Regions from separate parts of the Peribacillus sp. YIM B13472 genome, predicted to be linked through region 3. Evidence: riboswitches for the same ligand, from Rfam matches in the RefSeq annotation. Region 3 holds a riboswitch; each other region holds the start of a gene.
The links. A riboswitch is a leader RNA that binds a small molecule or an ion and turns the genes downstream of it on or off. The one in region 3 is predicted to bind S-adenosylmethionine.
Positions count from the first base shown of each region.

Region 1: another riboswitch for S-adenosylmethionine. It lies ahead of mmuP (S-methylmethionine permease); the one in region 3 lies ahead of ACFX4I_RS02645 (O-acetylhomoserine aminocarboxypropyltransferase/cysteine synthase family protein).
Region 2: another riboswitch for S-adenosylmethionine. It lies ahead of ACFX4I_RS20220 (bifunctional homocysteine S-methyltransferase/methylenetetrahydrofolate reductase); the one in region 3 lies ahead of ACFX4I_RS02645 (O-acetylhomoserine aminocarboxypropyltransferase/cysteine synthase family protein).

Region 1 covers NZ_JBHZPG010000025.1:41,356-52,548, forward strand. The annotation lists gene ACFX4I_RS18085 (ring-cleaving dioxygenase) at 1-132, shown strand, start outside; gene ACFX4I_RS18090 (ring-cleaving dioxygenase) at 157-1,104, shown strand; gene ACFX4I_RS18095 (alpha/beta hydrolase) at 1,104-1,712, shown strand; gene ACFX4I_RS18100 (flavin reductase family protein) at 1,733-2,341, shown strand; SAM riboswitch class I at 2,581-2,683, shown strand; gene mmuP (S-methylmethionine permease) at 2,767-4,161, shown strand; gene mmuM (homocysteine S-methyltransferase) at 4,151-5,116, shown strand; gene ACFX4I_RS18115 (hypothetical protein) at 5,412-5,579, shown strand; gene ACFX4I_RS18120 (helix-turn-helix domain-containing protein) at 6,182-6,556, opposite strand; gene ACFX4I_RS18125 (asparaginase) at 6,779-7,768, shown strand; gene aspA (aspartate ammonia-lyase) at 7,792-9,222, shown strand; gene ACFX4I_RS18135 (SRPBCC family protein) at 9,740-10,183, shown strand; gene ACFX4I_RS18140 (metal-sensitive transcriptional regulator) at 10,355-10,618, shown strand; gene cls (cardiolipin synthase) at 10,853-11,193, shown strand, end outside.
Region 2 covers NZ_JBHZPG010000032.1:8,890-20,082, reverse strand. The annotation lists gene ACFX4I_RS20235 (dioxygenase family protein) at 247-1,014, opposite strand; gene ACFX4I_RS20230 (polysaccharide deacetylase family protein) at 1,093-1,860, opposite strand; gene metH (methionine synthase) at 1,963-5,412, opposite strand; gene ACFX4I_RS20220 (bifunctional homocysteine S-methyltransferase/methylenetetrahydrofolate reductase) at 5,405-7,252, opposite strand; SAM riboswitch class I at 7,356-7,454, opposite strand; gene ACFX4I_RS20215 (MOSC domain-containing protein) at 7,566-8,216, opposite strand; gene ku (non-homologous end joining protein Ku) at 8,721-9,563, opposite strand; gene ligD (DNA ligase D) at 9,715-11,193, shown strand, end outside.
Region 3 covers NZ_JBHZPG010000002.1:190,429-201,621, reverse strand. The annotation lists gene ACFX4I_RS26385 (YuzK family famiily protein) at 1-104, opposite strand, end outside; gene ACFX4I_RS02660 (MetQ/NlpA family ABC transporter substrate-binding protein) at 778-1,614, opposite strand; gene ACFX4I_RS02655 (methionine ABC transporter permease) at 1,630-2,298, opposite strand; gene ACFX4I_RS02650 (methionine ABC transporter ATP-binding protein) at 2,291-3,325, opposite strand; SAM riboswitch class I at 3,479-3,591, opposite strand; gene ACFX4I_RS02645 (O-acetylhomoserine aminocarboxypropyltransferase/cysteine synthase family protein) at 3,709-5,019, opposite strand; SAM riboswitch class I at 5,120-5,226, opposite strand; gene ACFX4I_RS02640 (thioredoxin family protein) at 5,372-5,680, opposite strand; gene ACFX4I_RS02635 (toprim domain-containing protein) at 5,684-6,049, opposite strand; gene gcvH (glycine cleavage system protein GcvH) at 6,142-6,525, opposite strand; gene ACFX4I_RS02625 (arsenate reductase family protein) at 6,621-6,977, opposite strand; gene ACFX4I_RS02620 (acyl-CoA dehydrogenase family protein) at 7,119-8,906, opposite strand; gene ACFX4I_RS02615 (acetyl-CoA C-acetyltransferase) at 8,975-10,153, opposite strand; gene ACFX4I_RS02610 (3-hydroxyacyl-CoA dehydrogenase/enoyl-CoA hydratase family protein) at 10,227-11,193, opposite strand, start outside.

The DNA of each region.
Region 1 (11,193 bases), on a different contig from region 3:
GGACCTGGTTTTGCAGTGGATGAAGCAGAGCAGCACCTAGGTGAGAACCTTGCCCTGCCACCTTTTTTAGAATCGAGAAGAAAGGATATTGAATCGAATTTAAAACCACTGAATACAAAATCAACAAATTAATCAACGGGAAAGGAAGTAATCGGCATGCAAAAGCAAAATGCTGGAATACATCATATAACCGCAATTGTAGGCAATCCTCAAGAGAATGTGGATTTTTATGCTGGAATATTGGGAATGCGTATGGTGAAGAAAACCGTTAATTTTGATGATCCAGGCACCTATCATTTATATTTCGGAGATGAATCAGGTTCACCGGGCTCAATCATCACTTTCTTTCCTTGGCCTGAAGCATACCGAGGGACAATAGGTTCTGGACAAGTGGGGATTACAACATATGCCGTTCCGGAAGGGTCAATGGACTTCTGGAAAATGCGTTTGGATAAATTTAACATAGGCTTTGAAAAGGTTTCACGTTTCGGTGAGGAATATCTGGAATTTCAAGACCCGCATGGTTTGCAACTTGAACTGGTTGAGCGTAAAGAAGGTAAAAATAGCAAGTGGTCATTCGGCGGTGTACCAGCTGATAAGGCGGTCAAGGGATTCGGAGGTGCCGTATTATTGACGTCAAAGCCGATCAAAACGATGGAACTATTAGAGAAAGTGATGGGCCTGCAAAAGATTGGGGAAGAGGGCGATTTCATCCGCTTCAAATCCACATCGGACATCGGAAATTTGATAGATGTTAAAAAAACGGTTTTGCCCAATGGGAAAATCGGAGTGGGAACTGTCCATCACCTTGCATGGCGTGCAAGCGATAATGAAGATCATAAAGAATGGAGGGAGCATATAGGTAACCATGGCTATGGTGTGACACCCTTTAAAGACCGTCAATACTTCGATGCCATTTATTTCAGGGAAGATGGAGGCATTCTCTTTGAAGTTGCCACAGATCCACCTGGCTTCGCTCATGATGAAACGAATGAAACGATGGGGAGTAAATTAATGCTGCCGCCATGGCTGGAAGAAAAAAGGGAGTACATGGAGAAAACGTTACTGCCGGCAGTGCCGAGAGTACTAGAGGAGGATAAATGATGAAGCATATTTTTCAAAAAGGAAGTAATCCAGAAGCGCCATTGCTTTTGCTTTTACATGGCACTGGAGGAACGGAAACAGATCTCTTGCCATTAGCGGAAATGGTTTCACCGGGTTCATCCGTATTGAGTGTACGGGGAAATGTACTTGAAAACGGAATGCCTCGGTATTTCCGCCGGTTATCCGAAGGGATTTTTGATGAAGAAGATTTGATCTTTCGTACGAAGGAGCTTTATGACTTCTTGGACTTAGCGGCCGGAAAATATGACTTTGATCGTGACAAAGTGGTAGCATTAGGTTATTCTAATGGTGCCAATATAGCGGCAAGTTTGATGTTCCATTTCGAAGGGGCACTACAAGGAGCGATTCTTCATCATCCAATGGTACCTAGACGAGGTATTGCACTGCCGTCCCTCTCGGATATACCTGTTTTTATTGCTGCAGGTAAAAACGATCCAATCTGCCCGGCAGAAGAAACGGAAGAACTCAATCAACTTTTACTGCAAGCTGGTGCTACGGTGGATGTTCATTGGGAAAATTACGGTCATCAGTTAACACGTTCAGAGGTTGAGGCAGCAGGTTCATGGTTTCATAAGAACTTTATATAAGAATGAAAGAGGGAATGAAGATGATTTCAGTTAATCCTGAAAGTCTGACTGAACGGGAAAATTATAAGTTTTTGACTGGAAGCATTATACCGAGACCTATAGCCCTGGTTACGACACAATCCGAAACCGGTACAATCAATATAGCGCCGTTCAGCTTTTTCAACATAGTCAGTTCCAATCCTCCGATGATTTCCATTTCTGTTCAACGGAAAGAAGGAGTTTCAAAGGACACGGCCCGAAATGCAATTCAAACAGGTGAATTCGTTGTTCATATCACTGATGAAAATAATGTTGCTGATGCAAATCGAACGGCGAAGGAACTCCCATCTGACGAAAGTGAATTGGGTCTTACCAATTTCACGCCAGCTGTTAGTGATAAAGTATCCGTACCTGGATTGCAAGAAGCGAAGGTACGCTTTGAATGTACATTAGAGCATGCGATACCGTTGGCAGGTTCCCAGAATAAACCTGGTTGTGATTTATTGATAGGGAAAATAGTCTGCTATCATATAGAGCAAGATATTTACCATAATGGCCGAATTGACCAGAATGGGCTAAAACCTGTAGCAAGATTAGCGGGTCATACTTATACAAAACTAGGGGAATTATTTGAAATAGAACGTCCTTAAGTGAAAAGAAAGAAAGAATGGCGTCATCTTTTTGAGATGGCTTCATTTTTTTAGATCAAAATTATCCGGTTAGATTTATCTGCAATTTTAATGCGGTGAGCGGTAGTTCCGAAAACTGGCAATCATTTCATTTCAATGCCGGAGGTGCCATGATTGTTAGAATTTAAAAGAAAGTCTTTACAAACGAAAACAAAACTTGACAAATTTTTCATAGATTGATAAAGTTATAAAAAAATAATTTCTTATCCAGAGAGGTGGAGGGACTGGCCCTATGAAACCTCAGCAACAGGTCTAAAAAGGCACTGTGCTAATTCCAGGGGGTGAAACCTTGATAGATAAGACCGTACGTGTTTATTTGTCAGTAACGCACTCTTTTTTAGAGTGCGTTTTCGTTTTTTCTGGATGCAAGATTAAGGAGAGTAAGAATGGAAAACAAAAGGAAGCATGATTTTCAAAGGCAAATGCAAGCACGGCATATAATAATGCTATCGCTTGGCGGGGTGATTGGAACTGGTTTATTCTTAAGTTCGGGTTATACGATTCACCAGGCTGGTCCGTTTGGCACCATCCTTTCGTATCTGATTGGAGCAGTAGTGGTTTATCTAGTCATGCTATGTCTAGGTGAACTGGCAGTACATATGCCCGAGACAGGTGCGTTTCATAGCTACGCAGCCAAATACATCGGACCAGGGACAGGGTATACAGTAGCCTGGTTGTATTGGCTAACTTGGACGGTTGCACTAGGTTCGGAATTCACGGCTGCAGGATTGTTGATGCAGCGATGGTTTCCATCAATAAGTGTCTGGATATGGAGTGCTCTATTTGCCATTTTGGTCTTGGCATTAAATGCGTGGACCGTTAAGTTTTTCGCTGAATCCGAATTCTGGTTTGCGTCTATTAAGGTATTTGCTATTGTGATATTTATTATTCTGGGAGCTGCAGCAATGGTAGGTTTTATTCCAATAATTGATTCACAGTCAGCTCCGTTATTTTCCAATTTCACAAGTGCAGGTTTATTTCCGAATGGTGCTTTCGCCATTCTGATGACGATGCTCGCGGTGAATTTCGCATTTTCTGGAACTGAATTAATTGGAATTGCAGCTGGAGAGACAGTGAACCCTGAAAAAACGATACCAAAGGCAATCCGTATGACATTATGGAGATTGATTATCTTTTTTGTGGGTACCATCGTTGTATTATCCGCATTATTGCCAATTTCGGATGCAAGCGTATTAGAGAGCCCCTTTGTTACAGTTCTGGAACAAATTGGAGTGCCATATGCAGCGGGTATTATGAACTTTGTTATATTAACTGCCATTTTGTCTGCTGCAAACTCAGGACTATATGCCTCATCCAGGATGCTTTGGTCACTTGCAGATAAGAAAACTATATCACCCATATTTGCAAAATTGACAAAACGGGGTGTTCCGGTAAATGCAGTCCTTTTCAGTATGTTGGGCGGTGGTTTAGCCCTTTTCTCAAGTATTATTGCACCGGATACTGTATACATAGTGCTCGTATCCATTTCTGGACTAGCCGTGGTTGTAGTTTGGATGAGTATTAGCGCGTCACAGTTTCTATTTCGCAGGCGATTTATAAAAGATGGAAATTCAGTAAATGATTTGGCTTATCATACACCATTATATCCACTCGTTCCAATCGTTTCTTTTATACTATGTCTTGCTTCTTGCATAGGAATTGCATTTGATCCTACACAACGAATTGCACTATATTGTGGCATTCCTTTTATTTTGTTTTGCTATGGAAGTTATTATTTGACACAAACGATAAAGAAAAGAGGAGTAGACCATGAAGAATAAAATAAACCCAATTGACGCAATATTACGAGATCATTCAGTCATGATTTTGGACGGGGCTCTAGCTACAGAGCTTGAAAGGCATGGGTGCGATTTGGACGATCCCCTGTGGTCTGCACGTGTATTACTTGAAAATCCAGAAGTTATTTATCAGGTTCACTCTGACTACTTTCGTGCTGGTGCTGACTGTGCGATCACGGCAAGTTATCAAGCAACAGTTGAAGGTTTCGCCCTCCGCGGAATACAAGAGAAAGAGGCTTTGGAACTAATCCGGAAAACGGTTTTACTTGCAAGGAAAGCAAGAGATGAATTTTGGATGGAAGAAGAATATCAAACGATTAGACCTAAGCCATTGGTCGCTGCATCAGTTGGACCTTATGGGGCTTACCTTGCAGATGGTTCAGAGTATGTAGGAAACTATGGTGTTTCAGATGAAACTTTAACTGCATTTCATCGCTCGCGAATATCTGCTTTGATTGAAGCCGGTGCTGACATTTTAGCATTTGAAACGATTCCTTCCCTGCAAGAAGCAAAAGTATTACATTCATTATTGAAAGAGTATCCAGAAGTCTATGCTTGGCTATCCTTTTCATTGAAAAATGAAAAAGCGATTAGTGACGGTACATTGCTTGAGGAGTGTACCAGATTGTTTGGGGACAGTGAGCAAATTGCAGCAATCGGCATCAACTGTGCGCCTATATCAGGTATCACGGAAGCCATACAGCTGTTGCGTTCAAACACGCATAAACCAATTATAGTTTATCCGAATTCTGGTGAAACATATAATCCGGAAACTAAAACCTGGCATGGTGAAGAATCATGTAACAGGCTCGACCTGAAATCTGAAGAATGGCACCATGCAGGGGCACGTTTAATTGGAGGATGTTGCAGAACTGCACCGCATCATATTGCAGACATTTCAAGAAAGTGGCGACCTTCCGTGGTGGTATCCTCCTAGCCCTTCTCCTGTCATCAAACTGTTATAAGGTATGTAAGTAGTGGATAAATAAAAAGAACAGGAAGCGTCATAATTTGACGATTCCTGTTCTTTTTTTTGCACTAGATCGGGTGTGAAGGAACATCTGGGTTGAGTTATATTTCTTATTTTTTTCAGTGTTTTTAAAATGAATTTCGGCTGAAAATAACAGGTCAATCCAGACTTGCTGCAAAAACAGGAAAAAGAGAAATTAAATCATATTTTTTGTATGCTTGGGGAAACTAAACAAACAATGATTGGAAAGGAGAGAATGAGTATGAGTCGTGGTAAAAATTTTAATCACAAAGAAAAAGGACATCCAGGAAATCTACCCAATAATAGAATTAGCGAAGAGAAGGAACACAGCCGGCAATATGAACAAATCGAGGATATTGTCACACATGAAGCTTTCAAAAATCGGGAAAAAGAAGACGAGATGCCATGATTTATTGGGAAAAAGTATATCGAATGAGACACTTTTAAACATATCAAGATATTGAGCAATTTTCCATACCTTTAAGGATTTTATAATTTCGCTTTCCAAAAATAGAAGCACATCATAAGGCTTCCAAAATTCAGCTTCGTTTTTAGCTTTAAAGATGAGACAGCAATTTCCATTTATTCACTTGGGAAAAACCATGAGCTTTGCTATGGTTTTTCTTTCATTGCAAATAAATCAAGAGGGAAAGTCGGAGATTAAACGTAAATAAGCATATACGGAGGATAGAAAAAACAGCGGAATTTACTCATCTTTCCTTGATGGAAAAGGAAAGATGTTAAAGAAGATAACAGAATAATGATGATGGATGCATTTAATTAGCTGACTTTCTTCTATATATAATTAATAAAACTTAATTTTCTAAACTCAGGGGCAACTATTAGAATTCAAAAAGCTACTAAGCCAAGTTAGTAAGTTTAATTACATGTAGTGTCAAAAGGGCGAACTCAACGATTAATAATAACCGGCTTATCCTAACTGGTTAATGCCATGGAATTTTACAGTTTTGAATAAATCATTCGTGAATATTATAAGAAGTCCAATGTCTGCTATGTTATATTTTGTTTATCGCGATTTATTTCCACTTCTCGTTTAGCTCTAATAAAAGCGATGAATTGAATCGTTTCCTCTTCAGAAAGAGAGATTCCATCGACAGTCAGCTCCATATTTGGTGAATCCGTTAATTCCAAGATTAGAGGAGACTCTGTGGTAATATCTTTAGATGGATAATCCACTCGACCTAGGATGTAATCAGTGGATGTATCATATAAGCCTGCTAATAAATTAATCGTTTCTAATGAAGGGCGGCGATGGCCCGATTCGTATCCTGCATAGGTACTCTTGGCGATTCCGAGTCTGTCAGCGGTATATTGCAAAGACCACCTTTTGGCCTTCCTTAATGTAGTTAATCTATTTACAATCATTCTTATTACTCTCCTTTTATATAAATCCATTATAACATCAAATTGGAATAAGCGTACGCGTAATGAATGATTTTAGCTTGATTTCACTCTGGAACATGACTATAATAACATGTGGTGTACGCGTAACATGTACATTTACAGCGAAAACATCCTTTTCTAAGATGATTGAATGACAGGGAGGCTTTAAAGGGGGGGAATATATTGGAGAAGTTGAAGTCAAAAATGAAGAAGTTGATGTTAATTACTACAGGTGGTACAATTGCATCGTTAGAAGGAAAAGATGGACTGGTTCCAGAGATGAAAGCTGACGAATTTTTAGGACATCTGCCGGGATTGGATTTACTTTACCAGATTGATAGTAAGCCTTTGATGAATATTGATAGTACAAATATGCAGCCGGAAGATTGGACAGAAATGGCACAATCCATCCATGAGCACTACCATGATTACGATGGCTTTGTGATTACCCATGGAACAGATACAATGGCTTACACTTCAGCTGCGCTCTCATATATGTTACAAGATTCAGGGAAGCCAATTGTCATTACAGGTTCTCAAATCCCAATTGCCTTTAAAAAGACAGATGCCAAAAGAAATATCTCGGATGCGATTCGGTTTGCTTGTGAAGATATTGGAGGAGTATATGTTGTTTTTGATGGTAGAGTCATCCAGGGTACTAGGGCCATTAAATTGAGAACTAAAAGCTATGATTCGTTTGAAAGTATTAACTATCCATATATCGCTACCATATTCAAAGATAAAATTGAGTATCTAAAGCCAGTTCATTCACCAAAGAAAAAGGAAGCTAAGTTAGATGCTTCCCTATGTACTGACGTTGCTTTAGTTAAGCTGCACCCCGGTATTAAGCCTGAATTCTTTGATTTCCTGAAAAATCAATATCGGGGAATCGTAATAGAAAGTTATGGAAGCGGTGGTATTCCATTTCAAGGAAGAAATATTTTAGAGAAATTGAATGAGTTGGTCCAGTGTGGAATATCCGTAGTCATTACTACCCAATGTTTAGAAGAAGGGGAAGATATGGATATTTATGAAGTGGGACGAAAAGTGAATAAGAATGACATCATTCGTTCCAGAAATATGAATACAGAAGCCATCGTTCCTAAGTTGATGTGGATTTTAGCCAAGACACAGGATCCCAAAAAAGTGAAGGAAATGATGGAAACACCGATTGCAGAGGACATTACATTATAGAACAAACAAAGGGGCAAGAGGAAATGTTGATAGAAGAGAGAACATACCGAATCGAGAAAGACTTTCTTGGGGAAAAAGAAATTCCGGCAGATGTTTATTATGGAATACAAACTCTACGCGCTGTAGAGAATTTTCCGATTACCGGTTACAAAGTCAATGAAGAAATGATTCGTGCACTAGCTATGATTAAAAAAGCAGCCGCTTTAGCAAATATGGATACCAAACGGTTATATGATGGTATTGGAAGCGCTATCGTCAAAGCCTCTGATGAAGTGATCGATGGAAAGTGGCATGAATATTTCATCGTTGACCCAATTCAAGGCGGCGCGGGTACATCGATGAATATGAACATTAATGAAATCGTTGCCAACCGTGCGTTAGAACTCATGGGACACAATAAAGGGGATTATGGACAAGTTAGTCCAAATAGCCATGTTAACATGTCTCAATCAACCAATGACGTATTCCCTACTGCCATTCATTTATCAACACTACGGCTTTTAGAGCAATTGTTACAAACAATGACCAAGATGAGTACGGTTTTAAAGAATAAAGCAAAACAATTTGATCATGTTATCAAAATGGGACGCACACATCTTCAGGACGCAGTGCCAATTCGACTCGGTCAAGAATTTGAGGCATACAGTCGCGTGTTGGATCGGGATATAAAACGAATCAGTCAATCACGTCAACATTTATATGAAGTGAATATGGGAGCAACAGCAGTGGGAACGGGATTGAATGCAGATCCTCGTTACATTGAAAATGTTGTTAAATATTTAGCTGAAATCAGTAACTTGCCGCTTGTAGGAGCAGAACATTTAGTAGATGCAACCCAAAATACGGATGCATATACTGAAGTGTCAGCTTCATTGAAAGTATGTATGATGAATATGTCTAAAATTGCTAATGATTTACGTTTGATGGCTTCAGGACCGAGAGCGGGATTAGGAGAAATCACACTTCCAGCACGTCAACCAGGTTCATCCATCATGCCAGGAAAAGTAAATCCAGTAATGCCAGAATTAATTAATCAAGTCGCTTTCCAAGTGATCGGGAACGATAATACGATTTGCTTAGCATCAGAAGCAGGACAACTAGAGTTGAACGTAATGGAGCCAGTCCTTGTATTCAATTTATTGCAATCAATTAGCATAATGAACAATGCGTTCAATGTCTTTACAGATTATTGTTTAGAAGGCATTGAAGCTAATGAGCAACATTTAAAAGATTATGTCGAACAAAGTGTTGGAGTGATTACAGCAGTCAATCCGCACCTTGGATACGAAGTGGTTTCACGTATTGCGCGTGAAGCGATATTAAAAGGCAAATCAGTTCGCGAACTTTGTTTACAATATGATGTGTTGACAGAAGAAGAATTGGACCTGATTCTAAATCCTTATGAGATGACAAAACCCGGTATAGCGGGAGCTTCTCTTTTTGATCGGCAATAACCAGTAAATTAGTAGAAAACATTAATCTATATGATTTTTGATGTAATGACTATGCCTTTAGGACCGTTGGTATAAAGGCATAGTCATTAATTATATACATTCCTTTATGAAATGTTCAACCATCCGTCAACTGCCTGTAGATATTGATAACTGAATATTCAATTATTTTGACCTTCGATCTAATCATGGAGGGGGGAACTATTTATAAAAAATCCATCGCCCTTAGAATATATCTAATAGCATTAGCCGCTACAGATCCTCTTAAATATTCAAATAAGCCAGTCAGTCTAAATACCAGCCTTTTTGTTTAAAAGGTCCTGTTAAAGCATGATAAGGAACACGACAAAAAAGGATCGTCCCTTTATTGCAGAGGAGCGATCCTTTGCTGTTAGTATCTTTAAATGCTTTCTTACCACAAGGAGAATTTTGTTTAAGAACCTGAGCTTACCGTTCTATTCAATATGATTCAGCCATACATTAAAAAGATGTAAATAGAATGATTAAGGGGGGAACTGCTTTGTCAGAAGGTGTGCATAGTATCGTTTTACCTGTTTCAATAAAAACGGTATGGGGATTTGTAAGTAGTATAGATCGTTGGGCACCTCTTGTCCCGGGATATATCAATCATGAGATGATAAATGATTGGACACTCATTTGGGAGTTTAAAAGCGATTTGGGATTAATGAAGAAGAAAGTAAAACTTGAAGTGAATATATTGGAATGGATTGAACCCGAAAAGGTAACATTTAAACTTAAGGGATTAAATGAAAAATTTGATGGCCATGGCTATTTTTTAGCAGAACAGTACGGAGTTGGACAGACTAAAATGACTGGATGCCTGGCGATTTCGGCAAAAGGAGCCAAAGCCCCTATCGTCAATGCTTTGTTAAAAACCTACGTTCCCCAAATGACGATCGAGTTTTCTGAGGCAGTTGCGCAAAGTCTCCTAGTACAAAAATAGAAATTACAAATTGCAGCTATCATTAATGAACATTGGCACTTGACAATTATACCTAAGTGGTATGTATTATAAATTGTAAGATTTTTATCAATCCTTCATTTCACCTGAATAGGTTTTATGATGGATGTCTAGATAAGATTCATAAGTAATGGGCAGGGTAGGAGGCCTCACATGGAATATGATAAGCAGGTTAAAAATAGAGTGAAGCGAATAGAAGGACAGCTTCGTGGGATATTGAAAATGATGGAGGAAAACAAAGATTGCAGAGATGTAGTAACGCAGTTATCTGCCACAAGATCTGCAATCGATAGGACAATCGGTGTAATAGTAAGTTCAAATCTTGTAGAATGCGTCCGGGAGGCTAATGAAACCGGAGAAAAGAATCCCGAAGAGCTAGTGAAAGAAGCTGTGAATTTATTAGTGAAAAGCCGATAAGCAATTATATTTATTGTTATTGTTGAATTTGAATTTTTAAGACAATGATTGAAAACAATCTGTCCAATCTGAGAAATTCTAGTGTCCAGGGTGGATGGATTTTTTTAAAATGGGCCTCTACAGGAAGAGGTCCTTTTTTTGAATTCTCTGTTTTCATTTCTGATAAGCAAATCCTTTGATATAAAGAATTTGCATGGTATCCTTAAAGGGATAAAAATTGAGTGAGGGTATACTATGGAATTTACGCATGTTACATCGGTTTTGCTCGGCCTCGTCATCATTCTAAATATTTTATTTGCCACGATTGTCATATTTTTTGAAAGAAGGGAAGCGAGCACCACCTGGGCTTGGTTATTGGTGTTATATTTTCTCCCTGTAGTCGGTTTTATTTTATATCTCCTTTTTGGAACGAGTTTAAGGCACGCCCACTTATTCCAATGGGAGGACAAGAAGAAAATCGGGATTGAAGAAATCCTTGATAAACAGATGGAAGAGCTTTCAACGGATCATTTTCCTTTTCGAAATGCTTCTTCAAGTAATTACCGTGATTTGATTTATATGCATCTCCGGAACAA
Region 2 (11,193 bases), on a different contig from region 3:
ATAATAAAATTTTAAAGGATAAAACGTTTTCAGATGTTATATTAACATGTTTTTGTCGAAATATCCAAAGGTTAAACAACTTTATGCAACCTTTTTGAAACTATATTTCTGTTTAATTCGTCTAAATACGCTTTTAATTGACTTTTTTGCTCATTTAAGCCTTTTTTTCGCTAAAAAAAGATTTTTGTATTTTTGTATAATGATTATTTTTCAGGTAAATTTAACTAGTTTGAAAACCCTTTCACTTCAATCAAACTTCCAAGCTGTTAAACTTAGATTGCCATATTGATAGCTCCTGTGCAGGAGAACTGCCTTTTTTTTGTCATCCCCTGACCCCATTGCGATGACCAATGGAATGAAATGCTCTTTGGAAGGCACAGCCTCTGTACTATAAGGGGCGATTTTTTCATAATCAAACAAGGATTGCAAATCCCATTTCATGATTTTCTCTTCGACCCAGTTCTCAAACTCGATTGCCCATCCTTCTGCAACATGCATATCCTCCTGTATTTGGGTGAAATTATGGACAATTCCACCGCTCCCGATGATCAGGACATTACTTTCCTTTAATTCCCTCAATGTTTTCCCGATTTCATACTGCTTGTCCAAAGGCAGCGCAGGACTAATGGACATAGATACGGTCGGGATGTCAGCTTCGGGATACATGATGTGCAAAAGCCCCCATGATCCATGATCCAGGGGGCGCCTTTCATCAAGTTCCCCCAATACACCTATCCTGGACAACAAGGTTAAAATTCGATCTGACAGCTCAAGGCATCCCCTAGCTGGATAAGTTATCTGAAATATTTCTTCAGGATACCCTGCAAAATCATAAATGACTTCATGATTCCCTACTGCTGAAATCATTTGATCTTCACTTTCCCAATGTGCTGACAATATAACGATGGCAGCTGGTTTCTTCATAGTTTTCATATACTCCTTCAAAAAAGAAGTGTAGCAATTCTTTTCCAAAGCTAATAGCGGTGTTCCATGTGATAAAAACAATGATGGCATCATAGAAACGATAAATCCTTTCGCATTGTAATCTCAATACCCTATACCTTAATTTACTATAGATAAACATTGTGTTCATCAATTAAATTGCAATTTCGGGGTTGTCTCATCAATAGTATCAAAGGTATACCCTTCTTTTTTTAGGAATTCAATTATATCAGGCAATGCTTTCACTGTATTCTTCATACTATTGATATCATGCAATAAGATATTAACATGCTTTTGATTTTTCGTCCCTTTTTGTACGGCAGTAATGATTTGTTGTTCACTTATTGACGGACTGAAGCCATCTGTCGAGTCAATGGACCAATCAAAGTAAATATACCCTTTTTCCTTTAGTTGTTGAAGGATTCCATTGATGATGGGTTTCGTTGCAGCCTGATGCCGCAGGCGATTATTCGAGCCGCCAGGAAGGCGCACAATACGGCTTTTTATCCCATACTCCTTTTGCAGCATGGTTTCAAGCCTATTCAAATCTTGAAAGAAACTCTCAGTCGATCGATAAACGATGGAATAATCATGTGTATAAGAATGAAGGGCAATCGCATGACCGCGGGAAACCATTTCCTGATAACATTCCTTTGCGTATGGTTCCTCATTCCCTTTAACGAAAAATGTGGCCTTAACATGATAGCGGTCCAAAATATCCAATATCTTCATGGTATTCAAAGATGGTCCGTCATCGAAAGTCAAATAAGCGATTTTCTGATTTTCCTTACTTTTTAGGAGCGGTGCCATCTCTTCAGGAACCATTGCATGTACTTGAATGTTCTGGACATCCACAACCAACAAAATGATAATGAAAGAACCCGCCACGGAAAGAAATAATTTCAGGATATTATTCATAGGTGCTGCATCCCCTTCCTTTTGACCATTAAGATGTACCAATTAAGGGGTTTCATGCGCAATAAGGCAGCGGTAAAAAATACCGCTGCCTTATTAAATGAGTTATCGATCGACATTAAAATAACGGGCTTCAGGATGTGCAAAAACAATAGCTGACACGGAAGCCTCTGGTTCCATCATGAATCCTTCAGTCAATTCCACGCCAATATCCTGAGGTTGTAACAGGCGGAATAGCTTCTCCTGGTCTTCCAGATTAGGACAAGCAGGATAACCAAATGAAAACCTTTGCCCGGTGTACTTAGCGGCAAACCGCTCTTTCATGGACATTTCAATCGGATCGCTTATACCTAAATCATCCCGCATTAATTGATGAATTCTTTCCGCGAACCCTTCAGCTGTTTCGAGAGCAAGTGATTGAAGGGCGTGATTTTTCAAGAAATCACCTTCAAGCTTTAGTTTTTCAGCCCATTTTCTGATCCCTTTTCCGGCAGTGACCAGGAAGAAACCGACATAATCCATTTGCCCGGAGGAGATTGGTTTCGCGAAGTCCGCTAAACAAAGATGCGGATTCGTATCTTGCCGGGGGAAGTCGAAAGTTTCCAAAACCTCGTTATGATTGTCCGGGTTGTATACCAATAGCTTATCTCCTTCGCTTTGAGCAGGGAAAAATTGATAAACTGCATGCAAGCCATAATCCGGTTCCGTCTTTAGGAATTCAATCAATTCATCAACGAGATCATTGAGCTGCACTGCTTTTTCATTCCCTTGCTTAAGCAATTCGGAAACTTTACCTTTTAACCCCAAATGATGTCCAATCAGCATTTGCCTATTAATATACGGCTGGATGACATCCAATGGATAGTTTTTCAGGACGTGACGCTTGATGTCACGCGGTTTTTGAACAGGAGCATCGCTTAAAGGGGCAGCTGTGGACTGCTTCCGAACAGGTTTTTCCATCGTGGCAGCAATGGCGGCATTCGCTTTCGCTCTTTCTCGTTTCTCGACTAACTCTTCCAAGTACACCACTTTTTTGTCAGAGTCATGTAAAATATTCGTTACAGCCAAACCATCCATCGCATCTTTAGAATATAAAACCGGTCCTTCATATTCAGGTGATATTTTAAAATCGGTGAATTTACGGGATAATGCTGCCCCTCCCACTAAAATTGGGGTATCTATTCCCGCTTGCCTTAAATCCTGTGCTGTTAAAACCATTTGCTGTGCAGATTTGACAAGTAACCCAGATAGGCCAATGATGGTTGGCTCATGTTTTCGAACCTCTTCTATGATTTGTTGCGGTGCCACCTTTATTCCCAAATCAATGACTTCATAGCCATTATTGGATAGGATGATATCCACTAGGTTTTTCCCGATATCATGCACATCTCCCTTGACAGTCGCCAAAAGGATTTTCCCTTTCTTAGCACTATCTTCAGAGTTTTCCATTAGTGGTTCAAGGTGAGATACAGCCGCCTTCATCGCTTCAGCACTCTGAAGCACCTCTGCGACAATAAGTTGGTTGTCATTAAACAACCTCCCAACCTCACTCATGCCATCCATCAATGGCCCATTGATTATTTCCAATGGGGTATCACCGCGCTCAATCGCTTCATTTAAATCATCAACCAATCCTTCTTTCGTTCCCTCGATAATATAGTTACCTAAACGTTCATCCAATGGCAGGATCACACCATTATCCTTCTTCTCCGCTTTTTTCCCACGATAAAATTCAGTAAAAATCGCTAAAGTTTCAGTTGATGTCTCAAACAGGAGTGCCTCAGCCAATTTAACTTCCTCTTCCGGTATCAGAGCGAAACGTTCCAGTTTTTCTGTATTCACGATAGCATAATCAAGACCGGCTTTTGTACAATGGTAAAGGAAAACTGCATTTAATATTTCCCTTCCCCTCTCTGGCAGACCGAAAGAAACGTTAGAAATGCCAAGTATCGTTAGGCATTCCGGAAACTTTTCTTTAATCGCCTTTATTCCATTCACCGTTTCCAATGCAGATCCAATATATTGTTCATCCCCTGTGCCTACAGGAAATACAAGCGGATCAAAAATGATGTCACTTTTGTTTAGACCGTACTTATTAACGAGCAAATTCACAGACCGTGTAGCCACTTCCAATTTCCGTTCAGCATCGACGGCCATACCAATTTCATCAATGGTTCCTACGACAACGGCAGCACCATATTGATGGACTAAGGGTACTATTTTTTCAAAGCGCTCTTCACCATCTTCAAGGTTTATGGAATTAATGATCGATTTTCCTTGTGAATGTTTTAATGCTTGTTCAAGTACGACTTCATCCGTAGTATCGATGACCAATGGTACTTTCACTTTTTTGACGACCTCTTCCACAAATTCCTTCATATCGCCAAGCTCATCCCCATCAGGATCAGCAAGACAGATATCAATGACATGGGCGCCTTTTTTCACCTGGGAACGTGCAATTTCGGCAGCTGGCTCGTAATGCTTTCCACGTATCAGCTCCTTGAATTTTCGGGAACCGATAACATTCGTTCTTTCACCTACGAATAAAGGGCGCATTGAATCATCATAAATTAGCGGTTCTATGCCCGATACGGCATGACCATGGGCTGCTTCCGTAATTGTACGGGGCTTCATGCCTTCGAGTACCCTGGAAAGTTCTTTAATATGTTCTGGTGTCGTACCACAACATCCGCCAATGATATTGACCCATCCCTTTTCGGCAAATTGCTTCATTTTCTCTGCCAGGGAAGTAGGTGACTCATGATAGTGGCCTTCTTCATCAGGGAGCCCGGCATTCGGATAACAGCTGATGGCGCTATTTGATATATCTGCAAGTGTCCTGATATGGTCTATCATGAATTCCGGCCCTGTTGCACAATTAAGGCCGACCGCAACGGGCTTCATATGTTCAACCGATAAATAAAAAGCTTCTATGGACTGGCCAGCAAGTGTAGTGCCCATCGGTTCGATTGTGCCTGATATGATGACAGGCACATCCTTTCCTGTTTTAGCGAATGCTGCTTTGATTCCAGAAAAGGCAGCCTTGACATTAAGCATATCCTGACAGGTTTCCACCAATAGCAAGTCTACCCCGCCATCCAAGAGACCCAGTGCCTGTTCTTCATAAGAATCGGTTAATATATCAAAAGTCGTTCCGCCCGTTACGGAAAGCGTTTTTGTAGTTGGGCCCATCGAGCCAGCTACATACCTTGGCCATTCATCATTGGAGTACTTTTCACAGGCTTTTACGGCAAGCTCAGCTGAAATCTTATTTAGCTTGTAAGCGATAGTGCTTATTTGGTATTCCTCAAGAACGATGCTGGTCGCTCCGAAGGTATTTGTTTCAATGATGTCTGCACCCGCTGCTAAATATTTTTCATGAATGGATTGGATGATTTCCGGTTGCGTCAATGATAAATATTCATTGCAGCCCTCGAATTGTTCACCGCCAAAATCCCCTGCCGTCAAATTCTCCGCTTGAAGCATGGTTCCCATCGCCCCGTCAAGTAGGAGAATCTTAGAATTTAACTGATCTTGAATCGCTTTTTTATTCATGAACTGCCACCTCTGATGTATGTTTACTATCGACTTTTCTAATATATTTCGTAAGTTCCGCCGTCATTTCATAGCGAAGGAACGGAGTGATTAAATATATGCCCTTGAATTTTTCCCTTGCCGCGTCCACTAGCTCTCGCGCGATATTCACTCCTTCAATCCTTGACTTTACAGGGTCATCCCCCGCTAACGCCATGGCCCTTCTAACATTATCAGGCAATTTGATGCCTGGGATCTCATTATGGATGAATTCGGCGTTCCGGGTGCTTGTCAAGGGCATGATGCCGATGAAAATCGGGGTTTCTAAATGTTTTGTAGCCTCATATACTTCCTCGATCTGCTCCACGGAATAGATTGGCTGTGTCAAGAAGGATTGGGCACCGCAGGCAATCTTCTTTTCCATTCTCAGTACGGCTTTATCCAAATATTTCACATTGGGATTAAACGCTGCCGCAATTTTGAAATTTGCCCGTTGGCCCAAACTTTGACCGGAATAGGAAAGACCTTCATTAAATTGTTTGACCATACTTATTAGGTCAAAGGAAGATAAATCATAAACCGAAGTGGCACCCGGGAAGTCCCCAATTTTTGAAGGGTCTCCGGTGATGATCAATATTTCGTTCAGCCCCACCGTCTGCAGACCCATTAAATGTGACTGCAGGCCAATCAAATTTCGATCACGGCATGTTATATGCACCATCGGCTCTATATCCAATTGGTTCTTCAGCAAATTAGCCAATGCATCATTCGATATCCTTGGTGAGGCAAGCGAATTATCCGCTAATGTAATGGAATCGACCCCTGCTTTTTTCAAAACCTCGGCACCAGTCATGAAGCTCTCTATTCCTAACTTTTTCGGTGGATCAAGTTCAACTAGAATCGTCCTTTCTGTTTTGGCCTTCTCGAACAGGGGACGTTCCAATTCTCTATCATTCACTTCAATTATTTCTATTTCACGCGATTTCGTAAATTTCTCTTTCACAGGAGCCAAACTTCCAATCGCATTCTTTACAGCTTGAATATGCAGCGGTGTCGTTCCACAGCACCCTCCTATGATCGCGGCACCTTGCTCACGAAGTTCTAGGGCACTTGAACCGAAATATTCCGGCACAGCTTTATAGACGAGCCTTCCATCCACATAATCCGGGAGGCTGGCATTTGGGTATATAGCAATTGATGCTTGCTTTGGCAAACTCACTTCTTCCAAGGCCCGAATCATATGATGTGGACCGAGACGGCAATTCACCCCTACAACATCGGCACCCAATTGCTCGAGTTTTTGAAAGGCTTCATTTAAATGGATTCCATTTTGAAGATTTCCCAGTTCATGCATCGAAACATTTGCGATGATCGGCAGTCCAGTTTCATTTTTAACGATATGCAGGACGGTTTCCAGTTCTTCCAGGTCATAAAATGTTTCCAAGAGAATCCCATCTGGGTTTTCCATCAAAAGACTGTATAGCTGTTCACGAAAACCCCGTTTTATCTCTTCCAAGCTTAAATCCGATTTCCGGATACTCCGCTGTGCCCCTATGGTACCGAAGACGTATGCCTTTCCTTTTGCAGCTTTTTTAGCAAGCATGACTCCCTGGCGATTGATTCTGCTTACTTCATCTTCAAGTCCATACCGTTTCAATTTGTTGAAATTGGCTCCGTATGTATTCGATTGGAGGATATCTGCACCAGCTTCCAGATAGGCACGATGGATGGACTCTATTTGATCTGGGTTCGTGCAGTTTAATTCCTCATAACATTGATCGATGCCATTTGAATACAATAAGGTCCCCATTGCCCCTTCCCCAACCAGTATTCTTTCTTTCACGTCTTTACGAAAATTCATCATTACACCCTCTCTCAAAAACAATCCTGTTTTTGTCGTATTCTATGAGTATGAGAGAAAAGGAAAAAAACCTTCTCAAAGAAGAAGGTTTTTTGAAACATTCTCCTCATCTATCAAGCTCTGCTTGCTGGATTTAGCACCTTTGCCTAAGCTGGTTGCTGAGGTTTCTTCGGGCCAGTCCCTCCACCTCTCTCGATAAGATCCATTTATATAATTTTCATAAGATTTCAAAATTTGATTATATTTAATTTACATTAATAATCTGTCAATTTCAATACCTGATCGACATTTTTTTCACTTTTGCAAAAATCATTCAATCTTTTGCAGCTTGAACCCTCTTCAAGATCCTTTGTTTCCAGTCTTCCGCTAACGAGTCTAGTGTAAGTAAAGCCTTTGCGCCTTCCAGCCCATCTCGTTTATGAAGAATTACCTCTGCTGCATAATGAACTGAAATTTTTTCTTGCAAACGATCTATCAGCACAATCTCGTTATGTTTATTTATCGTTCCTTGTTGAAGTACTCTTGCAAAATAGCCAGTGAAACTCGTTTTCAGCACGAGTTCCAAAAACTTAGGTTCTTGATTGAAGTGGGAAATGGTCGAACAAGGTATCCTCCCCTGGTTAATTTGAACAATCACTTCGCCTATTTGATAAATATCGCCGATATACGTTGTTTCTTCCCTCATTCCCGCTATAGTTAAATTTTCACCGAATGCAGGGATTTCCAGCTTTTTAGAGAATTTTTCATTCCATAATGAATAATGCTCAAAGGGGTAAAAGCACAAAGCGCGATCAGGACCTCCATGGAACTTTACATTACCTACTCCATCACCAATTATACCTGATTTAGTCACTGTTACATTATCCTGTGCTTGTTTATCCATTGCTGAAAAGATATCAATATTCGAAAAAATTTCATGCTTCGGCTTCCCGGCATGAAGTTCTTTGATTTTTCCATTTTGCATTTTGCATCTTCCATTCATATTTAATTTATATCATTATGTATGTATAAATTATACTAAAAATCCATTTTATTCTGTAGTTTTTTTAAGAATATGAAAATGCAAAAGCCACATGAGCCGTTAAGTGTGCGAAATATCATTGATTTCCAGAAAAATTCATAGGATAGTTTCAGTAATTTTGTTGCTATTTTAGAATTAAATATGGTAGAATATGAACACAATATATAGTCGAAAACTACAACCGTTCGCCTATATGTTGATTTTCACGATTGAATTCCTCATTGTCGCTCTTTAGGGAGCGAATTTTTTTTGCCTGCATTTCCACCCACCATTTTCTTTTAATTACATTTTGTCCCTCACATTGTGATCATTTACATATTTGCACTATCCTTACCTATGTAAATCTCCCTCCGTTAATCACTTTCATTACCTTATTAGAAGGCAAATCCCTTGTTAAAACAAGCAGAAAGCCGAGCGACATCATGCGTCTTCCGCTCAGCTTCCTGTTTAAGCTTGTTTCTTTTTTTTCGGTGCCACTTTCTTTCGGGTTGTCTTTTTCATTTCCGGTTCATCATGTTTCGTACGGTCAATGGATGCCTGTAATGCCTCCATTAAATCGGTTACATTGTTGGAAACTGGTTCTTTTGTTTTGGCTGTAATCGTCGTCTGTCCAGTTTTCTTTGATTCAATCAATTCAAGTAACGCGGTACGATAGTCATCGGTGTATTTTGTCGGATCGAAAGTAGTCGTTAATTGATCTATCAACAATACGGCAGTATCGATTTCTTTTTTTACAATGGTATCATTGGCAGGGATATTCGGAACATCCGCTGTGGAGCGGACCTCATCCGGATAATGAATCGTTTCCATCACCAAGGTATTATCAACGACCCGGATTACCGCCATTTGTTCTTTAGAGCGAATGATGATTTTCGCTAACCCTACCTTATTCGATTCCTTGAGGGCCTGCCTCAAAAGGGAATAAGCTTTTATCCCTCCGTCATTAGGGGACATGTAATAACTCCGGTTAAAATAAATTGGATCTATTTCTTCAATTTTAACGAAATCCACGATTTCCACTGCTTTTTCTTCGTTTTGTTTTTTCAGTTGTTCTAGTTCATTGTCCGCCAATACAACAAACTTTCCCTTTGTATACTCAAAAGCGCGGACTATATCATCCTTCCCCACTTCTTTCTGACATACCGGACAAACCTTTTCGTATTTAATCGGTGAATGACATTCCTTATGCAGCGTCCTCAAAGAAATATCCTTATCCTCCGTTGCAGCATGAAGTTTGATCGGAATGTTCACCAAACCGAATGATATGCTCCCCTTCCACATCGTATGCATATTCGTCACCTCATAACTTATTTTTAAAGAGAAGAACAATTTTATTATTCCCCTTCGTTCAAAAAAAACCGAAAAAACAATTGCCAACTTTAACACTTCGTTTTTTTGGCAAAATAATGTTAATCAATTATTTGCGGAGGTAAATACAAAAATGAAACCGATGCTGCCAACCTATTACCCGGAAGCCCCCAACTCCAAGGATTGGCGTTATGAAGTCAAATATGACGGCTTTAGGGCTATTTTAACGATAGACTCCGATACCATAAGCATTTCTAGTCGGAACGAAAAGGAATTATCACCACAATTCCCGGAAATCATTGCTTACATCAAAGATCTGGACCTGGAAGAATATCTCCCGATTCAGTTAGATGGAGAATTGGTCTGGCTTACCAATCAGGCGAAAGCTGACTTTTTTCAAATACAGTGGCGAGGACGCCTTGGGAAACAATCCTTAATTTCAGAAAAAGCCCGTTTTTCCCCATGCCGGTTTATAGCATTTGACCTGCTTAGCATCAGCGGAAAAAACGTAGCAGCAATACCTATGGAAGAACGAAGGAAATTGATGTTGAATATGGGGGCAAATCTTGGCTTTCCTATGCCTCCTGATCCCAAAGAAAAGGCTTTGATACAATTAATTGAGAGTTTTGACGTTTTGGATAATGCCTTGAATAAGGTCACCCTATTAGATGGCGAAGGGGTTGTCGCCAAGGAAATTCGTGGTTCTTGGCAAGAAGGAAAACGTACTACCTCTTGGATTAAGGTGAAAAATTGGAAGACCGTTTCTTGTTTCATTACAGCATTGCACAAAGAAAATGGTTACGTTTCCCTCGCCGTTTTCAAAGAAGGTGTCGTAACCAAAATCGGAAGTGTGAAAAATGGACTGAGTGCTCAAGATAAAAGGATATTGCATGAACTGATCAAGCAAAATGCATCAGACGAAGACGCACAATATTTTTATATCCATCCATCCATTTGCATCGAAGTTCAATTCTTACACGTGTATGAGGAAAATGAATTGCGTGAGCCTCAGTTTTCGCAATGGCTTTTACAAACGGCTCCCGAAGAATGTACCTGGGAGAAATTCGTGCTAGGTCAATATACTTTTCCAGATACGGTACAAATAACTTCCAGGGATAAACCGCTTTGGATAACAGGAGATGAACAGGTGGTAAAAGTTGAATACCTTCATTATTTACGGGAGGTTTCAGCTTTCTTTTTACCCTTCTTGAAGGATAAACTGCTTACGACGATCCGCTATCCTCACGGCACTTTGGATAAAGAAAGATTTTTCCAGAAAAACAAACCTGAATATGCGCCGTCCTTTATTAAAACGTTCATTGATGAGGATATCGAGTATATGCTATGTAACGATATTGAAACGCTTCTTTGGTTTGGCAATCAACTTGCATTGGAATTCCATGCGCCATTTCAGAAAGCGGGTAAAACACGCCCCGACGAAATCGTCCTGGACTTGGATCCTCCTTCCATCGAATTTTTCTCCTTAGCGATAAAGGCCGCACAGGAAATAAAAAAGGTGATGGAATCATTAAGGATAAAAGCTTTTGTAAAAACGTCAGGTAACAAAGGACTGCAAATTCACATCCCACTGCCTGAAGACAGATTTACTTAT
Region 3 (11,193 bases):
TTATTGCACTTTACATGTTCCCTATCCCGTTCCTTCTCAACCTCGATACGGAGGTCTAAGTTTCTACTGTACTCATTGTAGCCAACCCCATGTGAAGACTGCATCGCCTTTTCCATTTCGCTTGTTACATTTAAATCTAGAGTATTGATAGTGAACCATCCTTTCAAATTTGTGTATCATTTTATTACCTTCATTACTCTATACCCTTCACTTTCATGATTAAACATGAAAAAACGACATGAATTAAATCAGTTCGCAGACTGTAGACAAACTCGATGATAATTGAGTTTGTCTACAGTTTTTTTTAGGTTTTTAAAATTCGAACGTTACTTTCCACTTCAGGCACTCGCTTTCCGCGGGCGGTCCGGGAGCCTCCTCGGCGCTTTAGCGCACTGCGGGGTCTCCCTTGGACTCGCTTTTGCCGCAGGAGTCTCGTACCTTCCGTTCCAATCCACTAAGACTAAACAATCAGATAGAACCCCTTTTGCTTACAGTCTTTATTCGCTCCATGCATAAAACGATTGAAGGAGTTGGAATCAACATGATACCGTTAGTTTTTAGGTTTCGGGTTCCATGATAAAGTGCCCCACTTCTCTAAGTTTGGAAAAAATATGAGCGACGCATTATGTAAAAGATGAACGAACAAAACAGTTTGCCTATTCATTTCAAACTGCTTCAAATCCAATAAAAAATCAAAAAGGTTTCGGAATGAGACCATTCCGAAACCTTTTTGTCTACAAACTGCGGCCTGAATTAAATCAGGCCGCCATTCTTGAATTATTTATCCGCCGGTACAACCGCACCTTTGTATTCCTTAAGAATGAAATCTTGAATTTTTTTAGAATGCAACACTTCTACAAGCGCTTTGATTTCTTCTTTATTTTCATCGCCTTTGTTTACTGCGATGACATTCACATAAGGTGATTCGGAATCTTCAATCGCAATTGAATCTTTCAATGGATTCAATCCAGCGTCGATTGCATAGTTTGAGTTGATCAAAACAGCATCGCCTTCGCCGCTTTCATAGATTTTCGGAAGTAATGCCGCTTCATATTCAGCGTCGAATTTAAGGTTTTTCTTATTTTCAATGATGTCTTTAGTTGTAGCTGTCGTTTTATCGACGCCCTCTTTCAACTTGATGAGGCCATTCTTTTCCAAAAGTGATAAAGCACGCCCATGGTCAGCGACAGAGCTGCTTAAAATGATCGTTGCTCCATCAGGAAGTTTATCGATGCTTTTATATTTTTGTGAATATAAACCGATAGGCTCGATGTGGATCCCGCCCGCATTGACGAAATCATATCCATTCTCTTTAATTGCCGACTCTAAGAAAGGTATATGTTGAAAATAGTTGGCATCCAATTCCTTATCATTCAACGCCTTATTCGGTAAAACATAGTCCTGGAATGTTTTGATTTCCAATTCGATTCCTTTTTCTTTAAGAAGCGGCTTAGCTTCCTCAAGGATTTCAGCATGCGGTACATTGGAAGCCCCTACAACTAATTTCTTCGGTTCTTTTTCCGTATCGCTGCCGCTTTTATCCTTTTCACTTCCACAAGCAGCCAAAGCGATAGATAACACTAAAATTAATGCAAATCCTAAAAACTTTTTCATCCTATTCATCTCCCTTTATCTTTTGTCCAATTTAGATGTAATCACATCTCCAATAATTTGAATTATGAAGACGATAATCAGAATAACGATAGTCGCTACAAGCGTAACGTCATTATGATTTCTTTGATAGCCGTCCAAAAAGGCTAGATTACCAAGTCCGCCTGCGCCGATGACCCCGGCCATTGCGGTATATCCAACCAATGCAATCGATGTTACCGTTATACCGGAAATAAGGGCAGGCATCGACTCTGGAAGAAGGACCTTCCAAATGATCGTGCTCGTTTTTGCACCCATAGATTTAGCGGCTTCAATTACACCTTTATCGATTTCACGAAGGCCGATTTCAACCATACGCGCATAAAATGGGGCCGAACCGATAATAAGTGCCGGCAGTGCAGCGTTCTCTCCGATCATAGATCCGACAAGTGCTTTAGTGAAAGGAATGAGCAGCACGATCAAAATAAGAAATGGAATGGAACGGAATATATTAACGACAGCACTCATGACCCCGTTGACTACCCGGTTTTCCCACATATTACCCTTCCCTGTCAGGAACAGGATCAACCCTAATATTATGCCTATAAAAAGGGTTGCCACTACAGAGACGCTTGTCATGTAGAGCGTTTCTTTCGTTGCTTCAATAATGTCTTCCCAATCAACATTCGGCAATAATTCTTCAAGCATGAGTAATCACCTCCACGCCTACCTGCTGTGCTTTAATGAATTCGATTGCGCGGAGCATTTCATCCTCTGTGCCATCAAGATGGATAAACAATGTTCCATATGAACCGCTTCTTGTTTGGGATATCTTACCTTGAACGATATTGACATCCAACTCGAAGTTACGTACAAGCTTGGTGATCAACGGGCTTTCTGCATGATCACCTACAAAGGTCAATTGAATCACTTTTCCTGCAGGATAACGTTCGAGCAAATGGTCCATCGTTTCTTTCGTTTCTTCTGGTTCCGTTACCTGTTGCACGAAACGCTTCGTCATTTGTTCTTTAGGATTCTTGAAAACATCCAGGACAGGACCCTGTTCAACAACTTGCCCGTTTTCCATCACGGCGACGCGATGACAGATTTTACGTATTACATGCATTTCATGTGTTATCAAGACGATCGTCAATCCCAGGCGCTGATTGATGTCAACAAGCAATTCGAGTATGGAATCGGTAGTCTGCGGATCCAAGGCAGATGTCGCTTCATCACACAGAAGCACTTTAGGGTTATTTGCCAGAGCCCTGGCTATACCCACCCTTTGCTTTTGCCCTCCGCTTAATTGTGAAGGGTAGGCCTTTTCCCTGCCTTCCAGTCCGACTAACTTGATCAATTCGTTCACACGCTTGGTTCGTTCAGTTTTAGAAACTCCTGCAATTTCCAATGGGAAAGAAATATTTTCCTGAACGGTCCTTGACCATAATAGATTGAAATGTTGGAAAATCATGCTGATTTCTTGACGGGCCTTACGGAGCTGAGCCCCTTTAATTTTTGAAATTTCCTTCTCAGCCACCACAACGGATCCCTCTGTGGGTGTTTCCAATCCATTGAGCATTCTGATCAAAGTACTTTTCCCCGCTCCACTGTAACCGATGATTCCGAAAATCTCGCCTTTATTTATTTCAACATTCACATTATTTACAGCCTTGATCGTCTCACTGTTTCCTTTTCCTGTTAGGAACAGCTTACTGACTTTCGTCAATGTAATCATTAATCCTCACCTCTTTTATCCAATAAAACCTATGAACTTAGTTGATTTCTCTACATTATTAGTCTGTTTCTCATATCATGCACATGTTTTCCCCATTAAAACAGAAAAAACCTTTCTGCATGAGCAGAAAGGCAGGTGAAAAAGCAGGCCTTTCTCTCATCTTCCAAAGTAATTAAACTTTGTGTGAATTGGCACCTTTCCAAGGAAATCTCCTTGTCGGTTGCCGGGTTTCATCGGGCACATCCCTCCACCTCTCTTGATAAGAGCTAATATATAGAATATTTGTACATCATTAAGTTCTTTAGTATGGAGAAATTTTATCATAGATAAAAAAGGAGCGCAATGTATATTATTTCTAGTTCAAGAATGAACAGGAACTTTGCTTAAAGCGTTTTGGAAGTCAAGGAGACGATATTCGTCGCTTTTTCAATCGCCTGCTCCAAATCTTCTATTAAGTCGTCTACATTTTCAATCCCAATGGATAATCGGACTTGATCGGCACGTACACCCGCTTTCGCAAGACCCGCCTCATTCAATTGTTGATGGGTCGTACTGGCTGGGTGGATGATCAAGCTCTTCGCATCCCCTACATTCGCCACATGGGACCATAATTCCACCGAATTGATAAGTTTTGCCCCAGCTTCGCGATTACCTTGTATTCCAAAAGTCACGACAGATCCAGCTCCCTTAGGCAAATATTTATCCGCAAGGGCTTTATCGGGATGATCCTCATCACCAGGATGCGAAACCCAAGTCACGGCAGGATGGTTTTTTAAATATTTAATGACAGACTTGGTGTTTGATAGATGCTCTTTCATCCTTACGTGCAGCGTTTCAAGTCCAAGCGTAAACTGGAATGCACTTTGGGCACTTAGCGCAGGGCCTAAATCACGAAGTAACTGGACTCTAGCTTTCGTTATGAATGCGGCAGGTCCAACTGCCTCGGCGTATACCAGACCGTCGTAACTTGGGTCAGGCTCCGTGAAGCCAGGGTAGTTTGGCGAGTTCCAATCGAACTTCCCTGCATCCACGATGACACCGCCTAGTGTCGTTCCATTTCCCAGAAGCCATTTTGTAGCGGAATGGATGACGATGTCCGCTCCAAAATCAATTGGTCTGCAAAGATACGGTGTCGCAAAGGTATTATCAATGATTAAAGGTATGCCGGCATCATGGGCGATTTCCGCTACCGCTTCAATATCAAGCACCCTCAAACTTGGATTACCGATCGTTTCAGCAAAAATGGCTTTAGTTCTTGGCGTAATCGCCCTTTTGAAATTTTCAGGGTCATCGGGAGAAACGAACTTCACTTTAATCCCATATTTAGGAAGAGTATTTTCAAAAAGGTTATACGTACCGCCATATAATGTAGAGGCTGAAACAATCTCATCACCTGCAGCGGCAATATTCAGGATTGAAAGTGAGATGGCAGCCATTCCGCTTGCTGTTGCCAATCCGCCGATACCGCCTTCCAATAAGGCCATTCTTTCCTCAAAAACGCTGACCGTGGGATTATGAAGTCGTGTATATATATAGCCATTCTCCTTTAGGCCAAATAAATTCGCTGCATGGTCGGTGTCTTTGAACAAGTATGCATTGCTTTGGTAGATAGGAACTGCACGTGCACCTGTTTCATCAGCTTGCAGACCGCCATGAACACTCAATGTTTCGAAACGCAACTTTTTCTCTGACATATTATTTCACCTTTTTTCTATGGATTTAGTTGGAATTATATGAAATCTGGCCATTTATAAACAAAAAAACCACTTCAATAAGAAGAGGTCTCAAGAACACACCTCATCTACCAGAGCCAACACTCTGCTGGAATTAGCACCGTATATAAAATTTATACCGGTTGCCGGGCTTCGTCGGGCCAGTCCCTCCGCCACTCTTGATAAGAACTATTAAATTCTGCCATTACTTAATTCAAAATATATCATTTTAGAATAAATCAGTCAATGAATTGTTAGAATATTCTTTGTTTAATTCCGATCTCGCATTCAAATATCCGCAACAAAGAAACCAACCACGGTTCTGATTGGTTTCTTAGCTGATTTCCTTAAGCAATCCGTACAAATAAGGAACGGATTGAAAGGCATATATTTTTTTTTGCAGCTGTCCTTGTTTGAAAAGCAATAAACAAGGCACACTTTCGATTTCATATGATTCGGCAATTGCTTGGACATAGTTCATATTCATTTTGCCTGCCTTCAATTCCGGGAACAGCTCCAAGGATATCGTCAGCATCTTGGAGGCAACCTGACAAGTGCCGCATAAAGGCGTATATAAATATAAGCAAAAGGTTTCCCCATTTTTAACAGCAAGCTTACACTCTTCTTCTTTCCATTCCTGCATCAATTAATCGTTCACCCTTTGACTTAAAAATTTCATTTTCACATTCATATTGGCAGATAGTAGCACAGTTGCGATATGATGTTCGGGTGAGCTTTCCACTTCTTTGTACATTTTATTAATATACAAGTGGTTCGCTTCCGGCATTTCCCTTCGGAACTGCTTCCGCAGCTTTTCTCCTGATTCATCTGCGTCAAAAAGGAGATAAACATCACGATCCATCAATTCATCCACTAATTCATCCAGCTTAGTTAATGATATGGTCCCATTCGTACATCTTATTTCCACATCTTCATTTAAAACGGAGGCAACTTTTCTTCTATCGGAACTGCCTTCTACAATGATCACTTTATCGAATTCGCCCCACTCCATGTCATCACTCCATCTCACGAATTATGTGCGCAACTGCCGCTGTACAAAATGAAAAAGAGAGCAGGCCTTTTCAGTCCCCCCTCTCCTTCTTTTTAACCGTTGATTAAACTCTCATACTCTTCAGCGCTCATCAAGTTTTCAATATCACTGCTATTAGATGGTTCAAGCACGACCATCCATGCCTTTTCATAAGGAGACTCATTTACATATTCAGGGTTGTCACTTAAATCTTCGTTTACTTCAACAACCTTGCCACTGATAGGTGCATAAAGCTCAGAAACGGTCTTAACGGATTCAACACTTCCAAATGGTTCGTTCGCTTTCAATTCATCGCCGATTTCCGGAAGCTCAACGAATACGATGTCCCCAAGCTCGGACTGTGCGAAAGCCGTAATCCCAATGCGCACTGTTCCATCTTCCGTTTTGACCCATTCATGTTCTTTAGTGTAACGAAGTTCTTTTGGTGTTGTTGTCATTATTAACCCTCCATATGTACATCTTATTTTATCTATTACATTATAAGGTAGATTGTTTGTTTAAGTAAGGAATTAACCAAATATTTTGTGAAATTTCAGTTCCAAACCTGTTCGAATTGCTCTTCTTTGAAACCTACCGTCACTTTGGTGCCATCTGTAACAATCGGTCTTTTCAGAAGCATGCCATCCGTGGACAATATATCAAGCATCTCTGCTTCAGAAGCTTCTTTCAGCTTATCCTTTAAGCCCAGCTCCCGATATTTTTGACCGCTAGTATTGAAAAACTTCTTCAATTCCAAATTGCTGATTTTATATAGTTGTTCTATTTCTGTTCGCGAAGGCGGATTTTCCGCTATATGGATCGCTTCATATTGCAGTTCTTGATTATCCAGCCACTTCTTCGCGTTACGGCATGTGCCGCATTTTGGGTACCAATATAATGTTAAGCCCATCATTTCACCACCTATCAATAGAATACCCGTTTTCAGCACGCAATACAATGAAATGTCTTTTGAATTTCCAATGCGATTTCATCAAAGGAAATAAAGGGAATGCCTTTACGGGCATTCCCTTTACAGTTTCTGATTCATTGCTTAAAGAGCATATTTTTCCGCTTCGATTACCTTGATGGAAGCTTCACGTTTTTTCGCAATGACATTGATCGGATTGTGTCTTGTCAGCTTGCGGAGCGACGAAAGCATGATGCGAAGAGTATCGCCTGTTTCCACTGCAATCAATGTTTCTTTTGCATGCTGTTCTATTTCATTGAAAGCTTCCTGAACGAAGATTTCAGTGTAAAGCACCTTTTGTTTGTTCTTCTCCAGGCCTGTAGCTGCAATGGCTTTCTCCGTACGCAATACCACGGATTCAGCTGCATAGGCAAGGGATACGATATCGGCAATGTTAGAGAGGATTTCTTGTTCTTGATCAAGAGTTTTGCCGTATTTCTGTGCCGCTAGTCCAGCTGCCAAAATACCGATTTTCTTAGCGTTCCTAACAAGCATTTTTTCTTGTGCCAGTGGCTCATCGCCAGGTTCTTCCGGCATCATCATCATTAATTCCTCTTGCAAGCCTTGAGCTTTTTGAAGAAGCGGCAATTCCCCTTTAAGTGCTTTCTTCAGGAAAGTTCCCGGGACCAGCAATCGGTTGATTTCATTTGTACCTTCAAAGATCCGGTTAATACGGGAATCGCGATATGCTTTTTCAATTTCATACTCCTGCATGAAACCATAACCGCCATGAAGCTGTACGCCTTCGTCCGTAACATAATCCAATACTTCGGAAGCGAAGAATTTATTCAATGAACACTCAATGGCATACTCAGCAACTGCAGCCGCCATTGATTTCCCATCTTTCACTTGCTCATCCGTCAATTTGCTTTGTCTTTGATCATAAAGGCCAACCGTACGATATACAGAGCTTTCTGCTGCATATATTTTAGCAGCCATTGTTGCAAGTTTTTCTTTCGTCAAGTTAAAATCGGAAATTTTCGTTTTGAACTGTTGACGTTGATTCGTATAAGCAGCTGTAATCTCAAGGGCACGTTTAGATCCGCCAACCGCACCGACGCCTAATTTATAGCGGCCGATATTCAGGATATTGAAAGCGATGACATGCCCTTTTCCGGCTACACCCAAAAGGTTTTCGACTGGTACATGTACGTCTTCAAGTATTAATGTACGTGTGGATGAGCTTTTGATCCCCATTTTCTTCTCTTCAGCACCAGTTGATACGCCTTTATAATCGCGCTCAACAATGAAAGCGGAGAATTGTTCGCCGTCGATTTTGGCGTATACACAGAAGACATCTGCAAAACCGGCATTTGTAATCCATTGTTTTTCACCGTTTAAAATATAGTGTGTACCTTCTGGATTCAATTTCGCCGTCGTTTTTGCTCCCAAGGCATCTGAACCTGAGCTTGGTTCCGTTAAGGCATACGCAGCAATCTTCTCACCCGTCGCCAGTAAAGGGAGGTATTTTTTCTTTTGTTCTTCATTCCCGAATAATACGATCGGCAAAGATCCGATACCTACATGTGCACCATGTGTAATTCCGAACCCGCCTGCAAGCGCCATTTTTTCCGTAATCAATGCCGAACTGATTTTATCAAGACCCAATCCGCTGTATTCCTCAGGAACATCAGCACCAAGTAAACCGATTTCCCCTGCATGCTTCAGTAATTTAACGGAACGGTCAAATTCATGGTTTTCTAAATGTTCAACCTGCGGCAGAATTTCATTCACTACGAAATCCTCGGCAGTTTTGGCGATCATTTTATGCTCATCAGAATAATCTTCCGGTGTAAACACTTGATCATACGTAATATCGTCCACTAAAAAGGCTCCGCCTTTAATAAGGTTACCTGTAGTTTGATTTGACATGTTATTTCCTCCTAAGTATTCAAGATGGTAAACCGCCGAAAGCATGACAGCTTCCGGGAGGCGTGGGATTACGCCAATAATTCAAATACTCCAGCAGCACCCATTCCGCCGCCGATGCACATTGTCACGACTCCGAACTGTTGGTTTCTGCGCTTCATTTCATGAAGCAGGCTCAATGTCAATTTTGCTCCTGAACATCCTAGTGGATGGCCTAAGGCGATGGCTCCGCCATTTACATTGACAATCTCTTCATTCAATCCGAGCTCACGAATGATTTGAATGGATTGGGATGCAAAGGCTTCATTCAATTCAAATAAACCAATATCCGATAACTCAAGACCCGCTAGTTTCAAAGCTTTAGGAATGGCTGCAATCGGTCCGATGCCCATAATTTCAGGCGGTACTCCTGCTACAGCAAAGGAACGGAACTTACCCATCGGTTTCATACCTAATGAAGAGGCCTTTTCCCTATCCATGACCATGACCGCGGCTGCACCATCACTCGTTTGTGATGAATTCCCAGCTGTTACGGATCCCGTAACAGAGAATGCAGGTCTTAGTTTTTTTAGCACTTCAGCAGTCGTGCCTGGACGAACGCCCTCATCCTGTGTAAAAGTAAATGATTTTTCCTTTAATTTAAGATCTGGTCCCACTGAACGGAGGGTCACTTCAACCGGTACGATCTCATCGGAAAACTTTCCTTCTGCAATGGCCTTAGCCGCCTTTTGATGACTTCTAACCGAAAATGCATCTTGATCGTCACGGGAAATGCCGTATTTTTTTGCAACGGCTTCAGCAGTGTGACCCATGCCCATATAATATTCCGGTGCCGTTTCCGCAAGTTTCGCGTTCGGACGTGTTACATGGCCCATCATCGGCAAAAGGCTCATGGATTCCGCTCCGCCTGCAATGACTGTATCACTTTGGCCGAGCATGATTCTTTCCGCTCCATAAGCGATACTTTGCAGCCCGCTTGAACAGTAACGATTAATCGTTATGGCCGGTACTGTATAAGGCAATCCTGCCAATGCTCCAATGTTACGCGCCATGTTCAACCCTTGCTCCGCTTCAGGCATTGCACAACCGATAATCAGGTCATCTATGGTGCCTTCATATTTACCTGCCCGCTTTAACGTTTCCTTTACAACAAGAGCCCCTAAATCATCAGGACGTACACTAGCAAGAGAACCTTTTTTCGCTCTTCCTACCGGAGTCCTTGCCCCAGCTACTATTACCGCTTCTTTCATGAGGATCCCCCTTACTCATTTTTAAGCTATCGAACTATTAATCTTCGTTTTTGGCCATATCTTCATCTATTCATCAATTACGGAGTGGTTTACCTTTAACAAGCATGTGCTGCATCCTTGCCTGGGATTTCGGAGTCGAAATCAGTTTTAGAAATGCCTGTTTTTCTAGGTTCAAGATATACTGTTCATCTACTTCCGTGCCAAATGGGAGTTTTCCTCCTGCCAGGACGTATGCAAGCTCTTTGGCTATGACAAGGTCATGATCTGATAAGAATCCTGAAAGGCGCATGGATTCCGCCCCTAATAGCAGTGCGGCATATCCCGTTTCACCTACGACAGGGATCTTTGTGCGGGCTGGAGCGGTATAACCTTGTTCATGCATGGAAAGCACCGCCTGTTTCGCATCATATAGCTGATGATCCGCATTCACGCTTATTCCATCAGCTGCATTAAGAAAATTATTCTCTCTCGCTTCCTCGGCTGAGGTCGAAACTTTTGCCATGGCAACCGTTTCAAATACTTGATTGGCCACTTTCTGTAAGTCGAAGTCGACGCCCTTCGGCATATTCTTCAACGTCTTCACATAAAGTTCTTTAGTCCCGCCGCCGCCTGGGATCAAACCTACGCCAGCTTCCACTAACCCCATATACGTTTCAGTCGTTGCCTGGATGCGGGCTGCCGGAAGTGACACTTCAGCACCCCCGCCAAGTGTCATATTAAACGGGGCTACCACTACGGGAACTGCACTGTACTTAATTTTAAGCATCGCCTTTTGGAATTGGCTAATGACCATATCGAGTTCAAAAATATTGTCATCCTGCGCTTCCATCAGCATCATTGCAATATTAGCGCCTACACAGAAGTTCTTTCCTTGGTTTCCGATGACCAGGCCTTTAAAATTCGCTTCCGCTTCGTCGACCGCCGCATTGATCATTTGCATGATATCCAGACCGATCGCATTATTCGGTGAAGTGAATTCAAGAAGAGCCACTCCATCGCCGATATCCATCAAGCTTGCACCACTGTTTTTCTTGATTACG